2 regions of the Pseudoalteromonas sp. B160 genome follow, and region 1 is predicted to be linked to the other one. Evidence: riboswitches for the same ligand, from Rfam matches in the RefSeq annotation. Region 1 holds a riboswitch; the other holds the start of a gene.
What was found. A riboswitch is a leader RNA that binds a small molecule or an ion and turns the genes downstream of it on or off. The one in region 1 is predicted to bind cobalamin.
Positions count from the first base shown of each region.

Region 1 (10,732 bases):
GAGGCGAACGCGGAGAACTGAAACATCTAAGTACCCGTAGGAAAAGAAATCAACCGAGATTCCGAAAGTAGCGGCGAGCGAAATCGGAACAGCCCTTAAGCTTAATTGGTGTTAATGGAAGGCTCTGGAAAGTGCCACGATACAGGGTGATAGTCCCGTACATGAAAATCCCTTTTAAGTGAAATCGAGTAGGTCGGAGCACGTGAAACTTTGACTGAATATAGGTGGACCATCATCTAAGGCTAAATACTCCCAACTGACCGATAGTGAACCAGTACCGTGAGGGAAAGGCGAAAAGAACCCCTGTGAGGGGAGTGAAATAGAACCTGAAACCGTGTACGTACAAGCAGTAGGAGCCCACTTGTTGGGTGACTGCGTACCTTTTGTATAATGGGTCAGCGACTTATATTTTGTAGCGAGGTTAACCGAATAGGGTAGCCGTAGGGAAACCGAGTCTTAACTGGGCGACTAGTTGCAAGGTATAGACCCGAAACCCGGTGATCTAGCCATGGGCAGGTTGAAGGTTGAGTAACATCAACTGGAGGACCGAACCCACTAACGTTGAAAAGTTAGGGGATGACCTGTGGCTAGGAGTGAAAGGCTAATCAAACCGAGAGATAGCTGGTTCTCCCCGAAATCTATTTAGGTAGAGCCTCGGACGAATACTTACGGGGGTAGAGCACTGTTAAGGCTAGGGGGTCATCCCGACTTACCAACCCTTTGCAAACTCCGAATACCGTAAAGTAATATCCGGGAGACACACGGCGGGTGCTAACGTCCGTCGTGAAGAGGGAAACAACCCAGACCGCCAGCTAAGGTCCCAAAGTCATAGTTAAGTGGGAAACGATGTGGAAAGGCCCAGACAGCCAGGAGGTTGGCTTAGAAGCAGCCATCCTTTAAAGAAAGCGTAATAGCTCACTGGTCGAGTCGGTCTGCGCGGAAGATGTAACGGGGCTAAACTATGCACCGAAGCTGCGGATTCAGAATTTATTCTGAGTGGTAGGGGAGCGTTCTGTAAGCGGTTGAAGGTGTACCGGGAGGTATGCTGGACGTATCAGAAGTGCGAATGCTGACATGAGTAACGATAATGCGGGTGAAAAACCCGCACGCCGGAAGACCAAGGGTTCCTATCCCATGTTAATCAGGGTAGGGTAAGTCGACCCCTAAGGCGAGGCCGAAAGGCGTAGTCGATGGGAAACGGATTAATATTTCCGTACTTGGTATAATTGCGATGGGGGGACGGAGCAGGCTAAGCAAGCATGGCGTTGGTAGTCCATGTGAAAGTGAGTAGGCTAGTGACTTAGGTAAATCCAGGTTGCTGTTAGGCTGAGACACGAGACGAGTCACTAAGGTGATGAAGTTGCTGATGCCATACTTCCAGGAAAAGCCTCTAAGCTTCAGATTATACCGAATCGTACCCCAAACCGACACAGGTGGTCAGGTAGAGAATACTAAGGCGCTTGAGAGAACTCGGGTGAAGGAACTAGGCAAAATCGTACCGTAACTTCGGGAGAAGGTACGCTCCGATTGGTGATGAGACTTGCTCTCTAAGCTGATTGGAGCCGCAGTGACCAGGTGGCTGGGACTGTTTATTAAAAACACAGCACTGTGCAAAATCGCAAGATGACGTATACGGTGTGACACCTGCCCGGTGCCGGAAGGTTAATTGATGGGGTTATCTTCGGAGAAGCTTTTGATCGAAGCCCCGGTAAACGGCGGCCGTAACTATAACGGTCCTAAGGTAGCGAAATTCCTTGTCGGGTAAGTTCCGACCTGCACGAATGGTGTAACCATGGCCACGCTGTCTCCACCCGAGACTCAGTGAAATTGAAATCGCAGTGAAGATGCTGTGTACCCGCGGCTAGACGGAAAGACCCCGTGAACCTTTACTACAGCTTGGCACTGAACATTGAACCTACATGTGTAGGATAGGTGGGAGACTTAGAAGCAGAGACGCTAGTTTTTGTGGAGTCGTCCTTGAAATACCACCCTTGTAGTTTTGATGTTCTAACGTTGGCCCCTGAATCGGGGTTACGGACAGTGCCTGGTGGGTAGTTTGACTGGGGCGGTCTCCTCCCAAAGAGTAACGGAGGAGCACGAAGGTTGGCTAAGTACGGTCGGACATCGTACGGTTAGTGTAATGGTAGAAGCCAGCTTAACTGCGAGACAGACACGTCGAGCAGGTACGAAAGTAGGTCATAGTGATCCGGTGGTTCTGAATGGAAGGGCCATCGCTCAACGGATAAAAGGTACTCCGGGGATAACAGGCTGATACCGCCCAAGAGTTCATATCGACGGCGGTGTTTGGCACCTCGATGTCGGCTCATCACATCCTGGGGCTGAAGTCGGTCCCAAGGGTATGGCTGTTCGCCATTTAAAGTGGTACGCGAGCTGGGTTTAGAACGTCGTGAGACAGTTCGGTCCCTATCTGCCGTGGGCGTTTGAGAATTGAGAGGGGTTGCTCCTAGTACGAGAGGACCGGAGTGAACGAACCGCTGGTGTTCGGGTTGTCATGCCAATGGCATTGCCCGGTAGCTACGTTCGGAACTGATAAGCGCTGAAAGCATCTAAGCGCGAAGCAGGCCTCGAGATGAGTTCTCACTAGAGCTATAAGCTCTCTGAAGGGCCGTTGAAGACTACAACGTTGATAGGCAAGATGTGGAAGCATAGTGATATGTTAAGCTAACTTGTACTAATTACCCGTGAGGCTTAACCATACAACGCCAAACGCGTTTTATGTGATAGTTGATAGCGCAAGAAGTTAATAGACTAAAGTAGATTTACTGAAAACTTTTATTATCAGAATTCCAAATTTTAGTTAATTGCTAACGCGATTAACACCAAATTTGCTTGGTAACAATAGCGTTTTGGACCCACCTGACCCCATGCCGAACTCAGTAGTGAAACGAAACAGCGCCGATGATAGTGTAGCATTTGCTATGTGAAAGTAGGACATTGCCAGGCTCCAAATTTAGTCGAAGGACTTAAAACTTAATAATTAAAATAAGAAAATTGAAAAGAATTTTCTTGGTAACAATAGCGTTTTGGACCCACCTGACCCCATGCCGAACTCAGTAGTGAAACGAAACAGCGCCGATGATAGTGTAGCATTTGCTATGTGAAAGTAGGACATTGCCAGGATCTAATTAAAGAAAGCCCGACTAGAAATAGTCGGGCTTTTTTACGTTTGCAGGAAAGTGATTTAGCAGTGAGATTATGCTGGCGGGCAAAGACAGCGCCAATCATTAAGATCATTTTATTGTTTTGAAAAACTCGCAAACTCACTATAAAACTTAGCGTTTAGGCCTCTACCTATGCGATAAGATTATTATATTTATCATACAAATAGTGGGGCTTCATGGCACGTAAAAAAACAACTAAATCAAAAGGTTCATCAGGACTCAATCGTAAAAACAGTGAAAGCTTCATAGTTAAATTTAGTAATCATGCTGATACTCAACTGTGTGCTTCTGGTTTGATGTATAAAGTAATAGATGAGATCTCTGGTGAGCGAGTAACTGACACAGATACCGTGGTCATCAATCAGCGTATTATGCTTGCTGATGGCAGCGTAATAGCTGATAGTTATAAAGCTGGAATGCCTGAAGTATTTACCTTAGATGAGGCAATCGAAGGATTACGAGAAGGTATTTTATTGATGTCGGTTGGTTCTCGCTATGAATTTGTAATTCCTGCAGAGCTGGCGTGGGGACGCAAGGGGAATGGTGGAAAAATAGGAGCTAATGCCGTTCTACATTTTGATGTGCGCTTAATCCGTTTAGGATGACCATTATGCTATTGTTAAAAGTACTTTTCTTTAATGTAAGAGGGTTTTATGCCGCCATTTTCTAGTCGCGTTTACTTATTACGCCATGGCGAATTGATTGAGCAAGGAGTCTTGGCCGGACAGACAGATTTTTTACTCAGTGAACTTGGCCGTGCGCAATTACATCAAGCGTGCAGTGAGCTAACTAATATTGAGCTTGTACAAAGTTCGACTTTGAAACGATGTAGCGAATTTGCCAGATCTTTTAGCCATGCCCAGCAAATACCACTTTTTCTGACCGATCAGCTCCGAGAGTTTAATTTTGGTGATTGGGATGGCTGTAAATATGATGATTTGTGGCAACAGACGGACTCTCCTAGTATTGGCGATTTCTGGCAAAGCCCTTGGCAAGTAACCCCCTCATGGCGAAAGTATGAGGGATTTTTATCAGCGAATAGCAACGTGGTGGCAAACGTTACTAATTGATATTGCAAGTAATCGTACTCAAGCACAATTAGTTTTAACGCATGCCGGAGTGATCAAGCAACTATTAGGTATTATTTGTCGGTTACCAAAAGAGTCGAATCAGCAAAACATATTTTCAATCGGTTATGGGAAGCTCATTTGTATTGATATTTACATAGATGATAGCGATAAAGCATGGCCAAGAATTGTGTTTTAAAATACTATTTTTAGCCGTCTAGAAAGATATTAATTGAAATATTTACTCACCCGCCCATAATAGAGCCTTATGTATTTTGGAATGGGGTGTAACTCCTCAACTGTTCCCGCAACTGTAAGTCGCAAGCGCGATAAGTCAGATACAAAATACGTTAATTTATTACCTATTGAGCGGGCTAACTCTTCTATTATCACCATGATCATAATGGTTTGTAGTGTATTGGGTTTAGCTATTGCTAGAGAGATAACACATTGCAAATACCAGCAGTAATAGATCCCCCTTACTTGAAGTAGCTAATTTATCGTGGTCGGTGGCAAATACCGCCATTTTGCACGATATTAATTTTGCAATAAAACCAGGCCAATTTATTGGTTTGTTAGGGCCTAATGGCGCAGGTAAATCAAGTTTATTGCGTTGTTTATACCGTTACACTAAACCAGTGTGCGGTGAGGTTATATTTGCAGGGAAAAATATTTGGCAGCTAAGTGCGGATGAATATGCCAAGCAGGTTGCTGTGGTGCTGCAAGAAACACCTTCGCAATTTAACCTATCGCTTTATGATGTAGTGAGTCTTGGTCTTACGCCGCATAAAAGCTTATTTAGTTCGACAACTAAAAATGATCAACAAATTATTTTTCAGGCGATTGAGCAAGTTGGCTTGAGCCATCATTTACAGCAATCGTTTGATTCCCTTTCCGGTGGCGAGAAGCAACGCGCATTGATAGCACGTTCAATTGTACAAAGCCCTCAATTATTAATTATGGACGAGCCTACCAGCCACTTAGATATTAAATATCAAATTCAATTAATGGAGTTGGCTAAATCGCTAAATGTAACGGTATTAGCGTCGTTCCATGATCTTAATCTTGCAGCAAGTATGTGTGATGAACTACTGGTGATAAAGCAAGGTGAGTTAGTTGCAACGGGTAGCCCAGAATATGTCATCACGGAAGAAATGCTCAGCGAAGTATTTGGTGTCTGTGCAGAAGTCTCGGCGCATCCACAGAGTAAACAATTAAATAAGGTCATTCCGCGTATTACCTATTTTTACGGCTATCAAGGTGGTGGCGTTGATGCAAAAAAATAATTATTTTGCAGTCAGCGTGGCGCTATTTTTTGCCTTGTCGAGCATTTTTATAGCACTTAGCTTTGGTGCTGCGGCCAGTAAACTCATTGATGTATACCACAGTATTATAGGTCAGGGAGATGACTCCTTTATAGCGCGGATCATATGGCAACTGCGAATGCCACGAACATTGTTGGCGTTTTTAGCTGGCTCTGGTCTAGCTATTGCTGGTTTAATTTTACAAACCGTAACCCGTAACCCGTTAGCCGATCCTTACTTATTTGGTATTTCATCGGGAGCCTCATTTGGTGTGGTATGTTTTATGACACTAACAGGAGTCAGCGCGGGAATAACAATGTCGGCCGCGGCATTTGTTGGTAGTTTATTGACTATGTTATTACTGGTTTTTATTGCCGGACGAGCAGGTCGCGGACAAGTTGAAAGCATGCTCTTGGCTGGGGTCGCTTTATCCTTTTTATTCAGTGCCTTTACCAGCTTACTTTTATATTTTAGTGATCCACAGGCGATCACGGCTATTTTATTTTGGACGCTAGGCAGCTTTGCTCGCGCACAATGGTCAACGTTATGGTTACCCGCTTTAGTTATTATTAGTTGCACCGGGCTGATGATGGGTTTTCGTCGGCAACTAAATGCAATGTTACTAGGTGATGAAAGTGCTGCAACTTTAGGAATACCGGTACAGCGGTTTCGGTTATTAATGTTGGTATTGAGCTCATTGATCACTGCAGTGTTAGTGGCGATGTGTGGTGGTATTGGTTTTGTTGGTTTGATGATCCCGCATATAGTACGGTTTTTTGTGTCGCAAGGCACTATTACTGGTTTGATCATGACGGCTTTAGTTGGCGGTATATTTATGGTGTGGGTTGATGTGCTATCGCGTATTTTACTTGCAAATCAAGAATTGCCAATCGGTGTTATTACTTCTGCAATAGGCAGTATTTTCTTTTTATCGTTACTTTATTTTCGCAAGCGAGAGAGTTAGTCAGATGTTTAATATACCCACAGTAACTAATCAATTTGGTCACCTCATCATTGATAAGATTAACCAAAAAACTAAACCGCTTGGTGCACTTGGACAGTTAGAACAATGTGCAATACAACTGGTTACTTTGTTTAGCCAAAAAGTGGCAAGCGAAGATGCTTTTAAAACCTTTGCACCTGCAATCAATAAGCCTACTTTGCTGGTATTTGCAGGAGATCATGGTGTTGCTGCACAAGGGGTATCGATAGCGCCCAGTGATGTCACCTCACAAATGGTAGCTAATTTTGTCAGCGGTGGTGCCGCTATTAATGTCTTTTGCCAACAGTTAGGTTGGCAATTAGAAGTGATTGATTGTGGTATTTTGCATCCAGTCACAGCGCCAAGTGTCCATAATTGCCGTCTAGGAAGTATAACAAAGCCACTTAATACAGACATGGCAATGAATACCGCGCAGGTACAGCAAGGCTTTAATAATGCTAAACAGCTGGTGCAGCAGCTCAGTCATAGTGGTTGTAATACAATTGCCTTTGGCGAAATGGGCATAGGTAATACCACCAGTGCAGCAGCGATTATGGCAGCTATGCTGAATTTACCTGCACAGCAGTGTGTTGGCAAAGGCACGGGTGTTAGTGATGATATTGTTACGCGTAAAATAACAGTTGTAGAGCAAGCGCTGGTATTGCATCAGTTACATTTAGCAGATCCTATTTCACTACTTGCAGCGTTAGGTGGCTTTGAAATTGTGCATATTACGGGAGCTATGTTGGCTGCGGCTGAGCAAGGCATGGCTGTAGTAGTTGATGGCTTTATTTGTAGTGCTGCGGCAATGGCCGCAATTAATATTAACCCAGCAGTGAAAGATTATTTAATTTTTGCACATTGCTCAAATGAGCAAGGCCATCGACTGATGTTAAACGCACTCGATGTTAAGCCACTGCTGCAACTTGATTTACGCTTGGGTGAAGGCACTGGCGCTGCGTTAAGTTTACCATTATTGCAAGCCGCACTTGGTTTTTATAATCAGATGGCTAGTTTTGCTGATGCTGGTGTTGAGCAGGTTGTCAGTTAATGCCTAACCTAGAGGCAAATAAAGTAACGCAATGGCAGTTACTGTTATTAGCAATTAGCTTTTTAACCCGGCTACCGGTGCAGTTGCGCTTTAATGTAAGCGGTGCTCATTTAAATCAAGCAAGTCGCTATTTTGCTTTAGTGGGTTTACTGCTTGGTGGATTATTAGCACTCAGCTACGGCATTTTTCAATTACTGTTACCAGCATCAATAAGTGTATTACTAATGATGGCTGTCGGGTTGTTATTAACAGGCGCATTTCATGAAGATGGCTGGGCCGATGTATGGGATGGTTTTGGCGGTGGTTGGCAGGTGTCGCAAAAGCTTGCCATTATGAAAGACAGTCGTCTTGGTACTTATGGTGCAGCGGCATTATTTATTATGCTGCTGGTTAAATTTCAAAGCCTACTCTTTCTTAGTGAGTCATTGATTACTGTATTGAGTGCAATTGTTATCGGGCAATGTGTAAGCCGAGTAGTGGCAACCAGTTTAATTATGGGGATGGAGTATGTAAGTGAGGATGCGACTTCAAAAGTAAAGCCGCTTGCTATGCACCTATCGGTCACTAGTTTAGTTACGTTACTTGTAACCGCCGCTACTTTACTGGTTAGCTTGATTGCTGTTGGTGTATTGTTATGGCAAACCGTATTCATTCTTATCGCAGTATTACTGATCCTAAGAGTCATTTTGATCCGCTGGTTTAAACAGCAGTTAGGTGGTTACACTGGCGATTGTTTAGGTGCGGCGCAGCAGCTAAGTGAAATTGCCATTTACTTAACTTTCGTGAGTATATTATGAACGCTAACCACACATTTATTTTAGGCGGCGCACGCAGTGGAAAAAGCCGCTTTGCTGAACAGCTTGCACAGCAAAGCAATAAAAGCGTTATTTACCTCGCAACGGCGCAAGCCCACGATACTGAAATGCAAGATCGTATAGTCCATCATCAACAACAGCGCTCTATAGATTGGCCGTTAGTTGAGGAGCCAATTGCATTGGCTGAAGCGTTACAAACACACAGCAGCAAAGATAACTGTATTTTAGTTGATTGCTTAACCTTATGGTTAAGTAACTGTTTATGTCACGCCACAAGTGATTGTTGGGATGAACAGAAATCAGCACTACTAAATACCCTTGAAAATTTACCGGGGCAAGTGATTTTTGTCAGTAACGAAGTTGGCCACGGTATTGTGCCTCTGGGCGAGCTAAGCCGCCGGTTTGTAGATGAATCAGGCTGGTTACATCAAGCCATTGCCGCAAAAGCTGCGCGAGTTGAATTTATAATGGCAGGTCTTGCCTTAACACTGAAAGGGCAGTCATGATGAAAACATTAATGGTACAAGGTACGACTTCTGATGCAGGGAAAAGTACTTTAGTTGCAGCATTGTGCCGGGTATTTGTTGAACGCGGGATCAAAGTTGCTCCATTCAAACCGCAAAATATGGCCTTAAACAGCGCTGTAACAGAAGATGGCGGCGAAATAGGTCGTGCGCAAGCACTTCAGGCGATTGCAGCTAAAGTGGTGCCACGGGTTGATTTTAACCCCATTTTACTCAAGCCCAATAGTGATACTGGCGCTCAAGTGATAATTCACGGTAAAGCCATTAGTAATATGGAAGCAGGTGCTTATCATGATTATAAAAAAGTCGCGATGGATGCGGTACTGGCTTCGCAACAGCGTTTAAGCGAAGAGTTTGAGCTACTGGTAGTTGAAGGTGCGGGCAGTCCGGCTGAAATTAATCTACGTGCGGGTGATATTGCTAATATGGGTTACGCCGAAGCGGTTGATTGCCCCGTGATCATTATTGCAGATATAGATAAAGGCGGTGTGTTTGCGCATTTGGTCGGTACTCTTGCGCTATTAAGCGAGTCAGAACAAGCCCGAGTAAAAGGCTTTGTGATCAACCGTTTTCGTGGCGATATAGGCTTATTGCAAGGTGGCCTTGATTGGCTTGAAGAGTACACCGGTAAACCAGTTTTAGGGGTGTTGCCGTATTTACATGATCTCGCCCTCGATGCTGAAGACGCGGTAGCGATAGATAATCAAGTAAGCCAAGCAAAAATAAAAATCGCAGTATTGCTACTTCCTCATATTAGTAACCACACTGATTTTGATGCGCTGCGTTTAAACCCGCAAATTGACATTAATTACATTCGCCATACTCAAGCAATTCCACACGTTGATCTGATCATCATTCCTGGCAGTAAAAATGTTATTAATGATTTAGCCTTTTTAAACAATGAAGGCTGGGGCGAGCAGATTCAGCGTCACTTGCGTTATGGCGGTAAGTTATTAGGTATTTGCGGAGGTTTGCAAATGCTCGGCACAGATATTTATGACCCTGAGGGTGTGGAATCAAGTAAAACACACTGTAAAGCTTTAGGGCTTGCTGATTTTGCCACTCACTTAGGGCAGCATAAAGTACTAACTCAAGCTGCTGGTGTGATCCATCTTGGCGGTCAACAAGCAAAAGTCGCAGGCTATGAAATACACGCTGGTTGCAGCGCTGGCCCAGCATTTAAAAAGCCTTTTTTACAATTTACTCAGCATCCACAGCATGTTAGGCAAGATGGCTTTATATCAGATGATGATTGTATAGCAGGTACTTACTTACATGGCTTATTTGATAGCAGTGCAGCTACGCAACTAATACTGGATTGGGTATTGCCAAATAGTGGTATTACCCAATTAATAGATATAGACACACATCGCGAGCAGCAATTAACGCGCTTAGCCACGATGTGTAAAGAACATTTAGATTTAGACAAAATAACGCAAATTTACCAAAACTGGGAAGGAGTTAATCATGAGCGACACGCATAACGACAAGCACCAACAACGCCAACAAAAAGTAAAAGATAAAGTTGATGAGCGTATAGCCGCAGCACAAACTGAGAAAGGTGTTTTTCAGGTGATCACCGGTAACGGTAAAGGTAAATCAACCTCAGGGTTTGGCACGGTAACACGTTGTGTAGGCCATGGCATGAAAGCTGCTGTGTGCCAGTTTATTAAAGGTACTTGGCCGTGTGGTGAGCGTAATGTATTGCAAGGCGCAGGGGTTGAATTTGCCATTATGAACACAGGTTTTACCTGGGAGACGCAAAATAAAGAATCAGATACCGCAGCGGCGCAAGCGACTTGGCAAG
Region 1 covers NZ_JARLUX010000001.1:940,582-951,313, reverse strand. Annotated here, with positions in the region: rRNA gene P4S61_RS04450 (23S ribosomal RNA) at 1-2,717, shown strand, start outside; rRNA gene rrf (5S ribosomal RNA) at 2,850-2,964, shown strand; rRNA gene rrf (5S ribosomal RNA) at 3,027-3,141, shown strand; gene P4S61_RS04435 (FKBP-type peptidyl-prolyl cis-trans isomerase) at 3,359-3,787, shown strand; partial or broken gene P4S61_RS04430 (histidine phosphatase family protein) at 3,836-4,448, shown strand; cobalamin riboswitch at 4,471-4,613, shown strand; gene P4S61_RS04420 (ABC transporter ATP-binding protein) at 4,699-5,535, shown strand; gene P4S61_RS04415 (FecCD family ABC transporter permease) at 5,522-6,517, shown strand; gene cobT (nicotinate-nucleotide--dimethylbenzimidazole phosphoribosyltransferase) at 6,522-7,586, shown strand; gene P4S61_RS04405 (adenosylcobinamide-GDP ribazoletransferase) at 7,586-8,383, shown strand; gene cobU (bifunctional adenosylcobinamide kinase/adenosylcobinamide-phosphate guanylyltransferase) at 8,380-8,907, shown strand; gene P4S61_RS04395 (cobyric acid synthase) at 8,907-10,409, shown strand; gene cobO (cob(I)yrinic acid a,c-diamide adenosyltransferase) at 10,393-10,732, shown strand, end outside.

Region 2 (10,732 bases), 1.5 Mb from region 1:
GTTAAAGCCAAAAAATTGGCACTCAATCGCATCATTGTTTTGACGCGAGTACCTGATTTCTTTGAGAAACAAGGTTTCACATTCTGTACTAAAGACAGCTTACCGGAAAAGGTAATGAAAGATTGTGAACTGTGTTTACGCAGAGACAATTGTGACGAAGTCGCAATGGAATTTATTTTAAAGCTAAGTACGAGTACGGAGATCCCGTGTAAAAACGTGGCTTAAAATCCCTGGATATAAAAAGCGTACGGTTATCCCTGTGCGTTTTTTTATGTCTTGCTATATCTGGTATGACCTGTTGTATTGGTTAGCTGTAGCAAATAAAAGATCAAAAAAGATCGTTTTTTTTAAATGTTGGATCAGTAATTGCTTATTACTTAGGTGTAAGATGGCTCAGCGTGAGTTCATCTTTAAAAGCGCCAAGCAGTTATCAGAGCGTTAAAAACAGTGACTTATTTAATAAGTCATTTTATTCAACATTTATTGAAAGGATTAATCTTATGCAAGTTACAGCTAACAGCCAATTACAAATGCAAGCATATAATAATATGCAACAATCAAAGCCAGCACTTGAACAAAGCGCTAGTAATAAAACCCTACAATCTGATACAGTGTCTATATCTAATGAGGCTTTGTTAGCATCAAAAGGCGAAGCTGAAATTCAACGTGGCGGGATCATTGTATTAGATCCAGATAAGCGCCCAAAATAATAGCAATGAGTTATAGATGTATTTAACAGAACATTTCGGACTTTCGTTGTCAGCATTGGTTGTTTGGGGCTTGATGATGGGTTTGTTTTTCAATCTTTTTTTATGGATAGCAGATTTAAAAAGAAATAATGTTCTGTTGATCTCATCTTTTATTGTTTTTACTTCTTATTTTATAAGTGATCATCTATTTACGTGGTTTGATAATTCTAACATTTATCTCAATTGGGCTATTTACGATGTTGTAACAATAACATTAATAATTATTAGCGCCTACTTGGTAAAAAATAATGCCAAGTCCCCAGCATTCTTCTATGTCATTTCTGTTTTAAGTGTTAATACAATTTTGTCATCTTCAATGTATTATGATCTACGAATATCAGAAAATACTACTCCGTGGGTATTGTGGGACATATATTCTTTTGGTGTTTATTTTCTTGATTTTACAATGATAGTAGCCTTGATTGTCGATCGTGACATTTTAGGTTTAATTAGGCTTAAAAATGCAATTAAAGCATTATTTAAAACACATCACGTAAAACACTCCATTTAGCTTATGTTTATAAATGACGTAGTTGGTCCGTACATCGGTGTATTTATCGAGTGGGGATTCTTAATGGTCTTTTTATTAAATTGGGTACTGTACATAAATAACCCCAATAAAAGCATAGTAATACTTTCATTTATAATGGCCGTTTCTTATATAACGAGCGAGCACTTATATTTAGTGTATTCAACTTATTTGAACTGGTTTATATACGATTTACTCACTCTTACATGCATTGGGTTATTGATCAGATATCAAAAGATTAGCCCCTCTCCAGTTAATTGCTATATTGTGTGTGGGCTTATCTTAAATGCCATTTTAATTACCGCAATTTATTGCGATATCTATGTGCGATCAAATTCTGAGCCTTGGTGGCTTTGGTCAGTTTATTCTTTTGGCGTTAATATATGCGATGTGATGATGATAACAGCCTTAGCTATAAATAAAGATTTTTTAGGCTTAAGCAAATTGTTAATAAAAGTTAGGATAATCAAAGGCCTAAATAAACATCAGGCCCTTATTTAGAACACTTAAAACCGATATTCCCAACTGGTTTTTAATGCGCTGTTGGTATCAGACTCGTTAGCAAGTTCGTCTTTATACACTGAGCCGCTGATCTTCCATAAACCACTAAAAATAGCCTGCTGATAACCAAGCTCTAATTGTAAGCGTTCAAACGTTTCAGCGACTTGAGTCAAGTCGGTGATGTCAGTTTTAAACCAACGTAACTTCGCATAGCCGCCATAACCGTTCATAGTATGATAATGCGCACCTAATACTGCTGATTTACTTTGCTGTGGTGTTGCAGAGCCAATTAAGCAGTCTTTATGATTATAGGCTTGGGCATAGTTCGTAAAGCTTTCATTAGCCTCATTACAGCTAAGTTGGGCCGTACAATCTTGTTGGGTATTTGAATATTCAAAATAGGTTTTTAATAACTGTTTTTGATCACCAAAAAAACTCTCTACACCAAGGGTATAAAAAGGATCACTGGGCGCAATACCACTGTCATTTTTACCCATTAGCTCAGTATAAAAAGCAATCGGTTGATTGGCGATGCTGATTGAGTACTTAGCATCTAAACTGGTTAAGCGTTGCTTAGTTGTTATCAGTTCGAGCGAATTGGGGGCTATTTCTGTGCTGGTTAAATAATCAGAGCCCGCTGAGCTAAATGCAATCTCAAGCCCCGCAAGTGGTGTGCTGGCAAAGCGCATAGCCCAGTAGTCGCCTTTTTCACCATTACTTAAATGCGGTTTTTGTTTCGCGTAAATCCCGGTTAACTGCCAATTACCAATAAAGGAGAGCCAGCTTGGACCTACATATTGGGTGTTAGCGCGGTTTATCCGTAGCCCTTTCATTGGTGCTGCATTATTTGATAGCAGTAGTGCGTTATCGTTACTGGGTCCCCACCAATGGCTTACTTGCTCTGCACTGACAGACCAGCCGCCGATTAATACTGCTAAATAACTGCCGTGATAATTTGTGTATTCATCATCTAGTGCCTCATCAGCGTAATTAACACTGACTTTGGCGCTAACACGGTCGCCAGTGATAGAGCCATAGCTATTTATACCACTTTTTTGTTGATCGCGCTTACCAAAGCTTTGTTGCAAAGCTGGCTCACTATTGTAGTTAAGCCTGACACCAGAGCTACTGCCTTGTTTAGCTCTATCTAAGGCATGTTTTACGTGTTGATAAGCAAATTGACTCTGTGTTGATAAACTGCTGCTTTCAATTGTACTTAAATCTCTGGCAATACCTTGCCACATTAGGGGATAACTATTGATCGGTTGTTTAATCACACCTTGGTTAAAGAGCATTTCAATTGAAGCGCGTAATAAAGGGTCGTCACTTTCAATCCAAGGTGTTGCAAACGCCGGTGTAGCAATGGCAATTAAGGCGCTTAAATAGATATTTAACTTCATCCGTGTAACTTTTCCTGCAATGCTTTTACTACAATAGGGTGTACAAACTCACTGACATCGCCTTTATGACGGGCGACTTCTTTAACGAGGGTTGAAGAGATAAATGAGTTTTTTCAGCTGGGGTTAAAAAAACACTCTCTAAATCAGGATTTAAACGACGATTCATATTGGCAAGCTGAAACTCATAATCAAAGTCAGACACAGCACGAATACCGCGGATCAACACATTCGCACTATGATCGCGTGCTAAATCAGCTAATAATCCAGAAAAGCCAATAACACTGACGTTATCTAAATGAGTGAGTAAACTATTGGCAATTGCTACCCGCTCATCAAGGCTAAAGCAGGGTTTTTTACTAGGGTTGTGAGCAACTGCAACAATTACAGTATCAAACATTTTAGCTGCCCGCTGGATCAGATCTGTGTGTCCATTGGTTAATGGATCAAAGGTACCAGGGTAAATTGCGGTGACTTTCATAAATATCATCTTAGTGTTATTTTGAGGGTTATATTAACAGTCTTTGTTGTCCAGATCAGCCTGCAAATTGCGACTGCATATTTTCATTTGTAAATGAGTTTATTTCAATAAGAAACAATAACTACGAATTATGGATTAGAAATTTTCAAGGTAGTATTTTATTGGATTATATTTGTATATACTGCGCGGCTAATAATACTGAGTGAATTATGGTCATTTACTCTAATAAAAATAATCAGAGTCGCAGGATATGAGTACCAAGGATAAAATAATTACAACTAGCATAATGCTATTTAACCAACATGGCGAGCGCGCGATAACAACCAATCATATCGCTTCTCACATGGGCATCAGTCCCAGTAATCTTTATTATCACTTTAAAAATAAAGAAGACATTATTCGCCATATTTTTGCATTATATAGTAAGCATTTACACACTCAGTTTGTGCCAATGGATAAGCAGGATGAAGCACTGACACACTTAACTGGGTATCTTGATGCTTTGTTTGAGTTGATGTGGCGTTTTCATTTTTTCTATGACAATTTGGGTGATATTTTATCTCGCGACGAAGTACTGAAAAAAGACTATATTGAGTTCCAAGCAGCTTTGTTAAGCCAAGTGCGCGAAATTGTAATTGGCCTGCGTGAAGTTGGTATGATCGCAATTGACGATGAAGATGCTGTTGAGCTTGCTCACATGCTAAAAATTACTGTCAGTTTTTGGACTCCTTACATTAAAGCTAGACGGTTAAGCGGTGAGTTAATTCAGCAAGATATTTATAATGGTATCTTAAAAGTGTTAGCACTTTTTAAAGCATTTGGTACAGAGCAAAGCATCCCAAAAATTAACTTGTTACGCGAAAAATACAGTAAATTAGCGGCACAGGCAGGTGCCGTTTAATTAAACGCAGCGGTTGTTTATTTCCTAGACGTTAGATTTTTTGTTATAATCCCGCGCCCAACACGTGGGTGCGTGAATCCTAAATATTGTCTAACGAGTAAACTATGCTTAAATTTATCGTCAAACTCCATCCTGAAATAGCAATTAAAAGCCGTTCTGTGCGAAAACGTTTTACTAAGTTGTTAGAGAACAACATTAAAAATTGTATTACGCAAGCTTGACGAAAAAGTACAAGTACAAAATAACTGGGACAATATATCCGTCGTAACTAAATTAGATGACGCGCAAATGCGTATTGATTTTATCGATGGCTTACAACGGATCCCAGGTATCGTGCAGTTTATTGAAGTGACCGAAACTAACTACGAAAACCTGCACGATATTTACGAAAAAGCGCTAGATATGGTTGGTCACACTGTTGTTGGCAAAACATTCTGTGTGCGTTGTAAACGCCAAGGTAAGCATGATTTCACTTCTACCGATGTAGAGCGTTATGTGGGTGGTGGGTTAAATCAACACGTCGATGGCGCCAGCGTAAGACTGAAAAATCCTGAAGTAACTATTCGCCTTGAAATTAAAGATGATAAAGCTTACGTAGTAACGCACACCCATCATGGTATGGCCGGTTTCCCATTACCAACGCAAGAAGATGTCTTGTCGTTAATGTCAGGTGGATTTGACTCGGGCGTTGCTAGTTATCAAATGATCCGCAAAGGCGCTCGTACGCACTTTTTGTTCTTCAATTTAGGCGGTGCGGCGCACGAGATTGGTGTTAAACAAGCCAGCTATTATATTTGGAAGCAGTTTAGCTCAACCCATAAAGTTAAATTTATCAGTGTTGACTTTGACCCCGTTGTTGCCGAAATTTTAGAAAATGTTGAAAACAGTCAAATGGGTGTAGTTCTCAAACGTATGATGATGCGTGCAGGCAGCCAAATAGCTGAAAAAATGGGGATTCAAGCGCTTGTTACCGGTGAGAGTCTAGGCCAAGTTTCAAGTCAAACATTAGCCAACTTAAGTGTGATTGACCGTGTTACCGAAACGCTTATATTACGCCCGCTGATCCAACACGACAAACAAGAAATTATAAACATCGCTCGTAAAATCGGCACCGCAGAAATGGCCGAAACTATGCCGGAATACTGTGGTGTGATTTCTAAAAGCCTACAGTTAAAGCTAAAATTGCCGTAGTAGAAGCTGAAGAGCAAAAGTTTGATTTTGATGTGCTCAATACTGTTATTGAAAACGCACGTATTATGGATATTCGTGACATTGACGTCGAAGCTAAACAAGAGCTAAAAGAGGCAGAGTCAGTTTCTGATTTACCAGCTGATGCAGTTGTTGTTGATATTCGCTCGCCGGAAGAAGAAGATGCAGCACCGCTTGAAATTGATGGGATAGAAGTTGTGCATTTGCCATTTTTCCGCTTAGCGACCAAATTTGCAGACCTACCGCAAGACAAAGACTACTACTTATATTGCACTAAAGGTGTAATGAGTCAGCTACAGGCGCTTATTTTACATGAAAATGGCTTTGCCAATGTTAAAGTTTATCGCCCGTAAGGTTGATAGTTATTAATAACAAGCGCGAGTTAAATCGCGCTTTTTTTATGTCTGATAGCATCGAGTAAAGATTGATTGTGAGGGTATTAATACCGAGTTGATTACCTTTTTGGCAAATATAACCGCACATCGCGTCAATTTCTGTGATGCGATTATGGGCGACATCTTGATGCATTGATGAGTAATTGTTTTGGTATCACTCATCACTTGATAGGCGTTCGCTAATGCTTCAGCAAGTCGCACATTAATACCTAGTTTATTTGCTACGGTACACGCTTCGTTTAAGATATTTAAAATTATGCCACTAAACTGTGGTGCAGTCAGTGCGCCATTTTTCACATTGTGCAGCGCACTGAGTGGATTAATAGCAATATTAACGAGTAATTTTTCAAAGCGTAATTGTTGTATATTATTTGTGGTTGTTAATTCAGGAATAGCGTTTAGTAGATTTTTAACTTCAGCGAGTTGTGTTTTTGCTTGCTGGTTACAATCACCTAAAATGCTGCTCCCGATACCAGTATGCAACACACTAAAAGGTGCATCTTTGTAGCCCGCTAAACGTGTTGTTAAAAAATATAGTCCTTGTTGTTTTGTAAGTTCGCTATTTATTTCATCTACATTACCCATGCCATTGTGAGATAAAATCAATTGGCATTGAGCGCTTAAAAAAGGCTTTAGTTGCCTAAATGCGGTGGCAACTTGATATGCTTTAACAGTAAAAATAACAACATCGACTTGGCCGTGCTCAGATAATTGAGTCAGGTTTGTCAGTTGGCAATTAATTGCTTGTTTTGGCGCGTTTGCTTGTTGATAAAAACGAGGTTCGTCAATAGCATGCTTGGTAAGTAGGGTAACCCTGTGCTGTTGACTCAAATAATGGCTATAGAGCAGCCCAATGGCACCATCGCCAACGACGAATATATTAGCCATTTTGATTCTTTTTAAAACGAGAATAAATACCGAACAACAAAAAGAAACTAGCAGCCCCAGAAAAGTCAGCAACAACATCAGCAACAGATGCGCTACGATAAGGGATTGTGCTTTGCATTAGCTCAATAGCGATGCCATAAAATGCTAATAACACGAGGTGAACGAATACAGGTAGCTTGAACGCTCTGACCATGACGGCTGCCAGAACAAAGAAAATAATAAAATGCACTAACTTATCTAGATGAGGCAGTGACGATACCCCAACGCCCCTAAAATCGCGGGCAAACAAAAAGGTAAATACCAGAATACTGATTAAAAATAGAGTTTGATAAACACGCCGAGTCACGAAAAATCCTAAATCGTTTAAAAATAGAACCGCAGTATATCAAACAAATTTCGTATCGCACCTGAACAAAGCATAGAAAAGTGTAAAGATTTATAAAATTTATATAGTATAATTATCGACAATATAAATTTGAATTAAAAATATCTTGTTAGGAGAGACTTATGCCTTCATTTGACATTGTTTCGGAAGTCGAAATGAACGAAGCAAAAAATGCTGTTGATAACGCTAACCGTGAACTTGAAACTCGCTTTGACTTTAGAGGCGTTGATGCGTCAATAGAGCTTAATGATAAAACCATTAAACTAAAAGCAGAAGCTGATTCACAGGTTATGCAGTTGTTTGATATTTTAGCGAGCAAAATATCAAAACGCGGTATGGACGTATCAAGTTTAGAGCTGCAAGATATTTCACGTGCGGGAAAAAATGTTTACCGTAATGTTGCGCTAAAGCAAGGTATCGAAAAAGATATGGCTAAAAAAGTCGTTAAAGCCATTAAAGACTCTAAAGTAAAAGTACAAGCCGCGATCCAAGGCGAAGAAGTACGTGTAACGGGTAAAAAACGTGATGACCTACAAGAAGCCATGCAAGTAGTACGCAGTGCTGATTTAGGGCAACCATTTCAGTTTAAAAACTTTAGAGATTAGAAAGCTAGGAGCTAGGTTTCTAGGTGCTAGAAAAAGCCAAATTGCAGCAATGTAGTTTGGCTTTTTTAGTTTAGAACTTATGATTATTCCTAGAACCTAGAGTATTTAGATGTATAGCCGTCCATTGACTTTTGTGCTTAAAATAATCACAATAGCGACCTATTTTCAAGGTGCTTGTGGTTACTTTTCAAGGTTGTTGATTAAGTAAAGCAAGATAATCGGGAAGTTGGTGGCGTTTATAGGATATAAACGAAGTCCAACACTGCCCCCGCAACGGTGATACATACTTTTAGCTAAATTTATTAGCGAGTTATGTTAAGTCCGGAGACCGGCCTTGAAGTCAATTTACTATCACTTGTGCGGTGGGCGCGGGTCAGGGGATATCATGTTAAACAAATCTACTCTAGGCGTAGCAATTGCCGCTGCGTTGTCTTTTTCTGTGTCTGCAGAGCAATCAATAGAACGCCTGACGGTAACAGCTAATAAATTTGAACAATCAATTACTGATGTACTTGCCAGTGTAACTGTTATTGAGCGCAGTGATATTGAAAAAAATAACTATCGAGACTTACCATCAATACTAAGCAACATTGCAGGTGTTGATATTGTACGCAACGGTGGCTTTGGTCAAAAGGCTGATGTATTTGTTCGTGGCGCCACGGCAAAGTATACCTTGGTGCTGGTTGATGGCGTGCGTGTCAGTGATGCAAGTTCTGGTAGCGTATCATTAACCAATATACCGGTTAACAGCATTGAGCGAGTTGAGATTGTAAAAGGTGCGAGAGCTGCAATTTATGGTTCTGATGCTGTCGCTGGTGTTATCAATATAATTACTCGTCAAGCAACTAATAATACACTATCTGCTACGTTGGGTACTGATAGCTATGAAAACTACCAGTTAGCAGGCGGGATTGTAAAAGATGCCGTTACTTTTCATTATAACTTAGGCTATGAAAATACTGACGGCTATGATGTAACAGGTAAAGATCCATCACAGCCAGTAACAAAAGATCATGATGACGACGGTTATACCAATAAAAATATTGGTTTTAACTTAGCATATAAAACTGAAAATGCCGGTGTATTTAGTTTGCTAAGCCAGTATAGCAAAGGCCAAGGCGAGTATGACAACGCTTACGGCAATGACGCATATGACTTTGAAAACTACACCGCTAAATTAGGCTGGAAAAAAGCTCTGAGATTTATACACAAAGTGCCTCTGTGAGTACTTCTCAAGAAGAAAATATTCAAACAGGTACCGAAGATCAGCAGATTTACAGTACAGAGCGAGTTGAATTTGAATACAGTGGTTTATATACACTAACTAATACGGTTGATATTACCGGTGGTGTTAATTTTTTGAATGAAGACTTATCAGGCTCTTCGGCAAAATCATCTGAAGAACAGCGTGATAACACAGCACTCTTCGTTGGCGTATTTTATTATGATGATACTTGGTTAGGAAATGCAGTAGTAAGAACCGATGATTATGATTTTCATGGTCGTGCAAATACTTACACAACAGGCTTAGGCTATCGAGCAAATAAATACATAACACTACGCTTAAGTCATGGTACAGCCTTTAGAGCACCATCATTGATCAATGCATTTGTTACAGATAGTCAATGGTATATACCTAACAATGATATAAAACCGGAAGAGTCTGTTAATAATGAATTTGGTATCACCTTAGATACTAAATGGGGTCGTTATGATATTGCTATTTTTGATAATAAGATCGATAACTTAATTGAGAATAAAATAGTTGCTGGAACGAGTAAGTATATGGCGACTAATGTCGAAAAAGTATCTATGCAAGGTATTGAATTATCAGCCGAGTTTGAAGGTTTGGGCTTTCAACATAATGTTAATTTGAGCTTATTAGATGCCAAAGATGAAACAACCAATACGGATTTACCGCGTAGACCATCTGAAATGTTTAATTATGCGCTTGGTAAAAGCTGGGGCGATTTTGATGCTAATATAGCAATGCAATATCGTTCGTCGCGTCCTTCAATCTATGATACAGAGTTAGCTTCTTTCACGGTATTTAATTTATCAGTAAATTATCAAGTAATGGATGAGTTATCATTGCAAGCTCGCATTGAAAATATTACTGATAAAGAATATTTTGCGGCTAGTATAAGGGCTGCTGCTAACGGTGAACTGCTAGGCTACAATGCTGCAGGGCGACAATTTTTTGCTGGCGCAAGTTACCAGTTCTGATCTCGTTCTAGCTTAAATAAAAAAGCCCGACACTTTTGTTTGTCGGGCTTTTTTATATTTAGATGAAAATGCTTATTTAGCACTTTGCTTAGTTTACTAAAAACTGTTTATAGTCTTTCTCAAACTTTTTCAGCTTAGGTGCTATCAATAAACTGCAATAGCGTTGCTCAGGGTTTTCGTTGTAGTAGTCTTGGTGATACTGCTCTGCTGGGTAGTAAGTGGTTGCAGGGCTAACTTCAGTGACGATATCTTCGCATATTTGGCTTTGTAATTTTGCAATATATTGATTAGTTTGCGCTTGCTGCTCGCTATCATGATAATAAATCACACTTCGATATTGGGTGCCTATATCATTACCTTGGCGGTTTAGCTGAGTGGCATCATGCAGGGTAAAAACATCGCCAGTAAGGTCTCATAGCTTATCTGGCTACTGTCAAACTTAATCTGTACAACCTCTGCGTGGCCG
Region 2 covers NZ_JARLUX010000001.1:2,481,252-2,491,983, forward strand. Annotated here, with positions in the region: partial or broken gene argH (argininosuccinate lyase) at 1-225, shown strand, start outside; gene P4S61_RS11565 (hypothetical protein) at 501-710, shown strand; gene P4S61_RS11570 (hypothetical protein) at 727-1,260, shown strand; gene P4S61_RS11575 (capsule assembly Wzi family protein) at 1,785-3,179, opposite strand; partial or broken gene coaD (pantetheine-phosphate adenylyltransferase) at 3,176-3,657, opposite strand; gene P4S61_RS11585 (TetR/AcrR family transcriptional regulator) at 3,908-4,558, shown strand; partial or broken gene thiI (tRNA uracil 4-sulfurtransferase ThiI) at 4,663-6,120, shown strand; gene P4S61_RS11595 (ketopantoate reductase family protein) at 6,101-6,295, opposite strand; partial or broken gene P4S61_RS11600 (ketopantoate reductase family protein) at 6,361-7,128, opposite strand; gene P4S61_RS11605 (VanZ family protein) at 7,043-7,396, opposite strand; gene P4S61_RS11610 (YajQ family cyclic di-GMP-binding protein) at 7,558-8,040, shown strand; cobalamin riboswitch at 8,214-8,391, shown strand; partial or broken gene P4S61_RS11615 (TonB-dependent receptor domain-containing protein) at 8,426-10,266, shown strand; partial or broken gene msrA (peptide-methionine (S)-S-oxide reductase MsrA) at 10,355-10,732, opposite strand, start outside.
Region 2: another riboswitch for cobalamin. It lies ahead of P4S61_RS11615 (TonB-dependent receptor domain-containing protein); the one in region 1 lies ahead of P4S61_RS04420 (ABC transporter ATP-binding protein).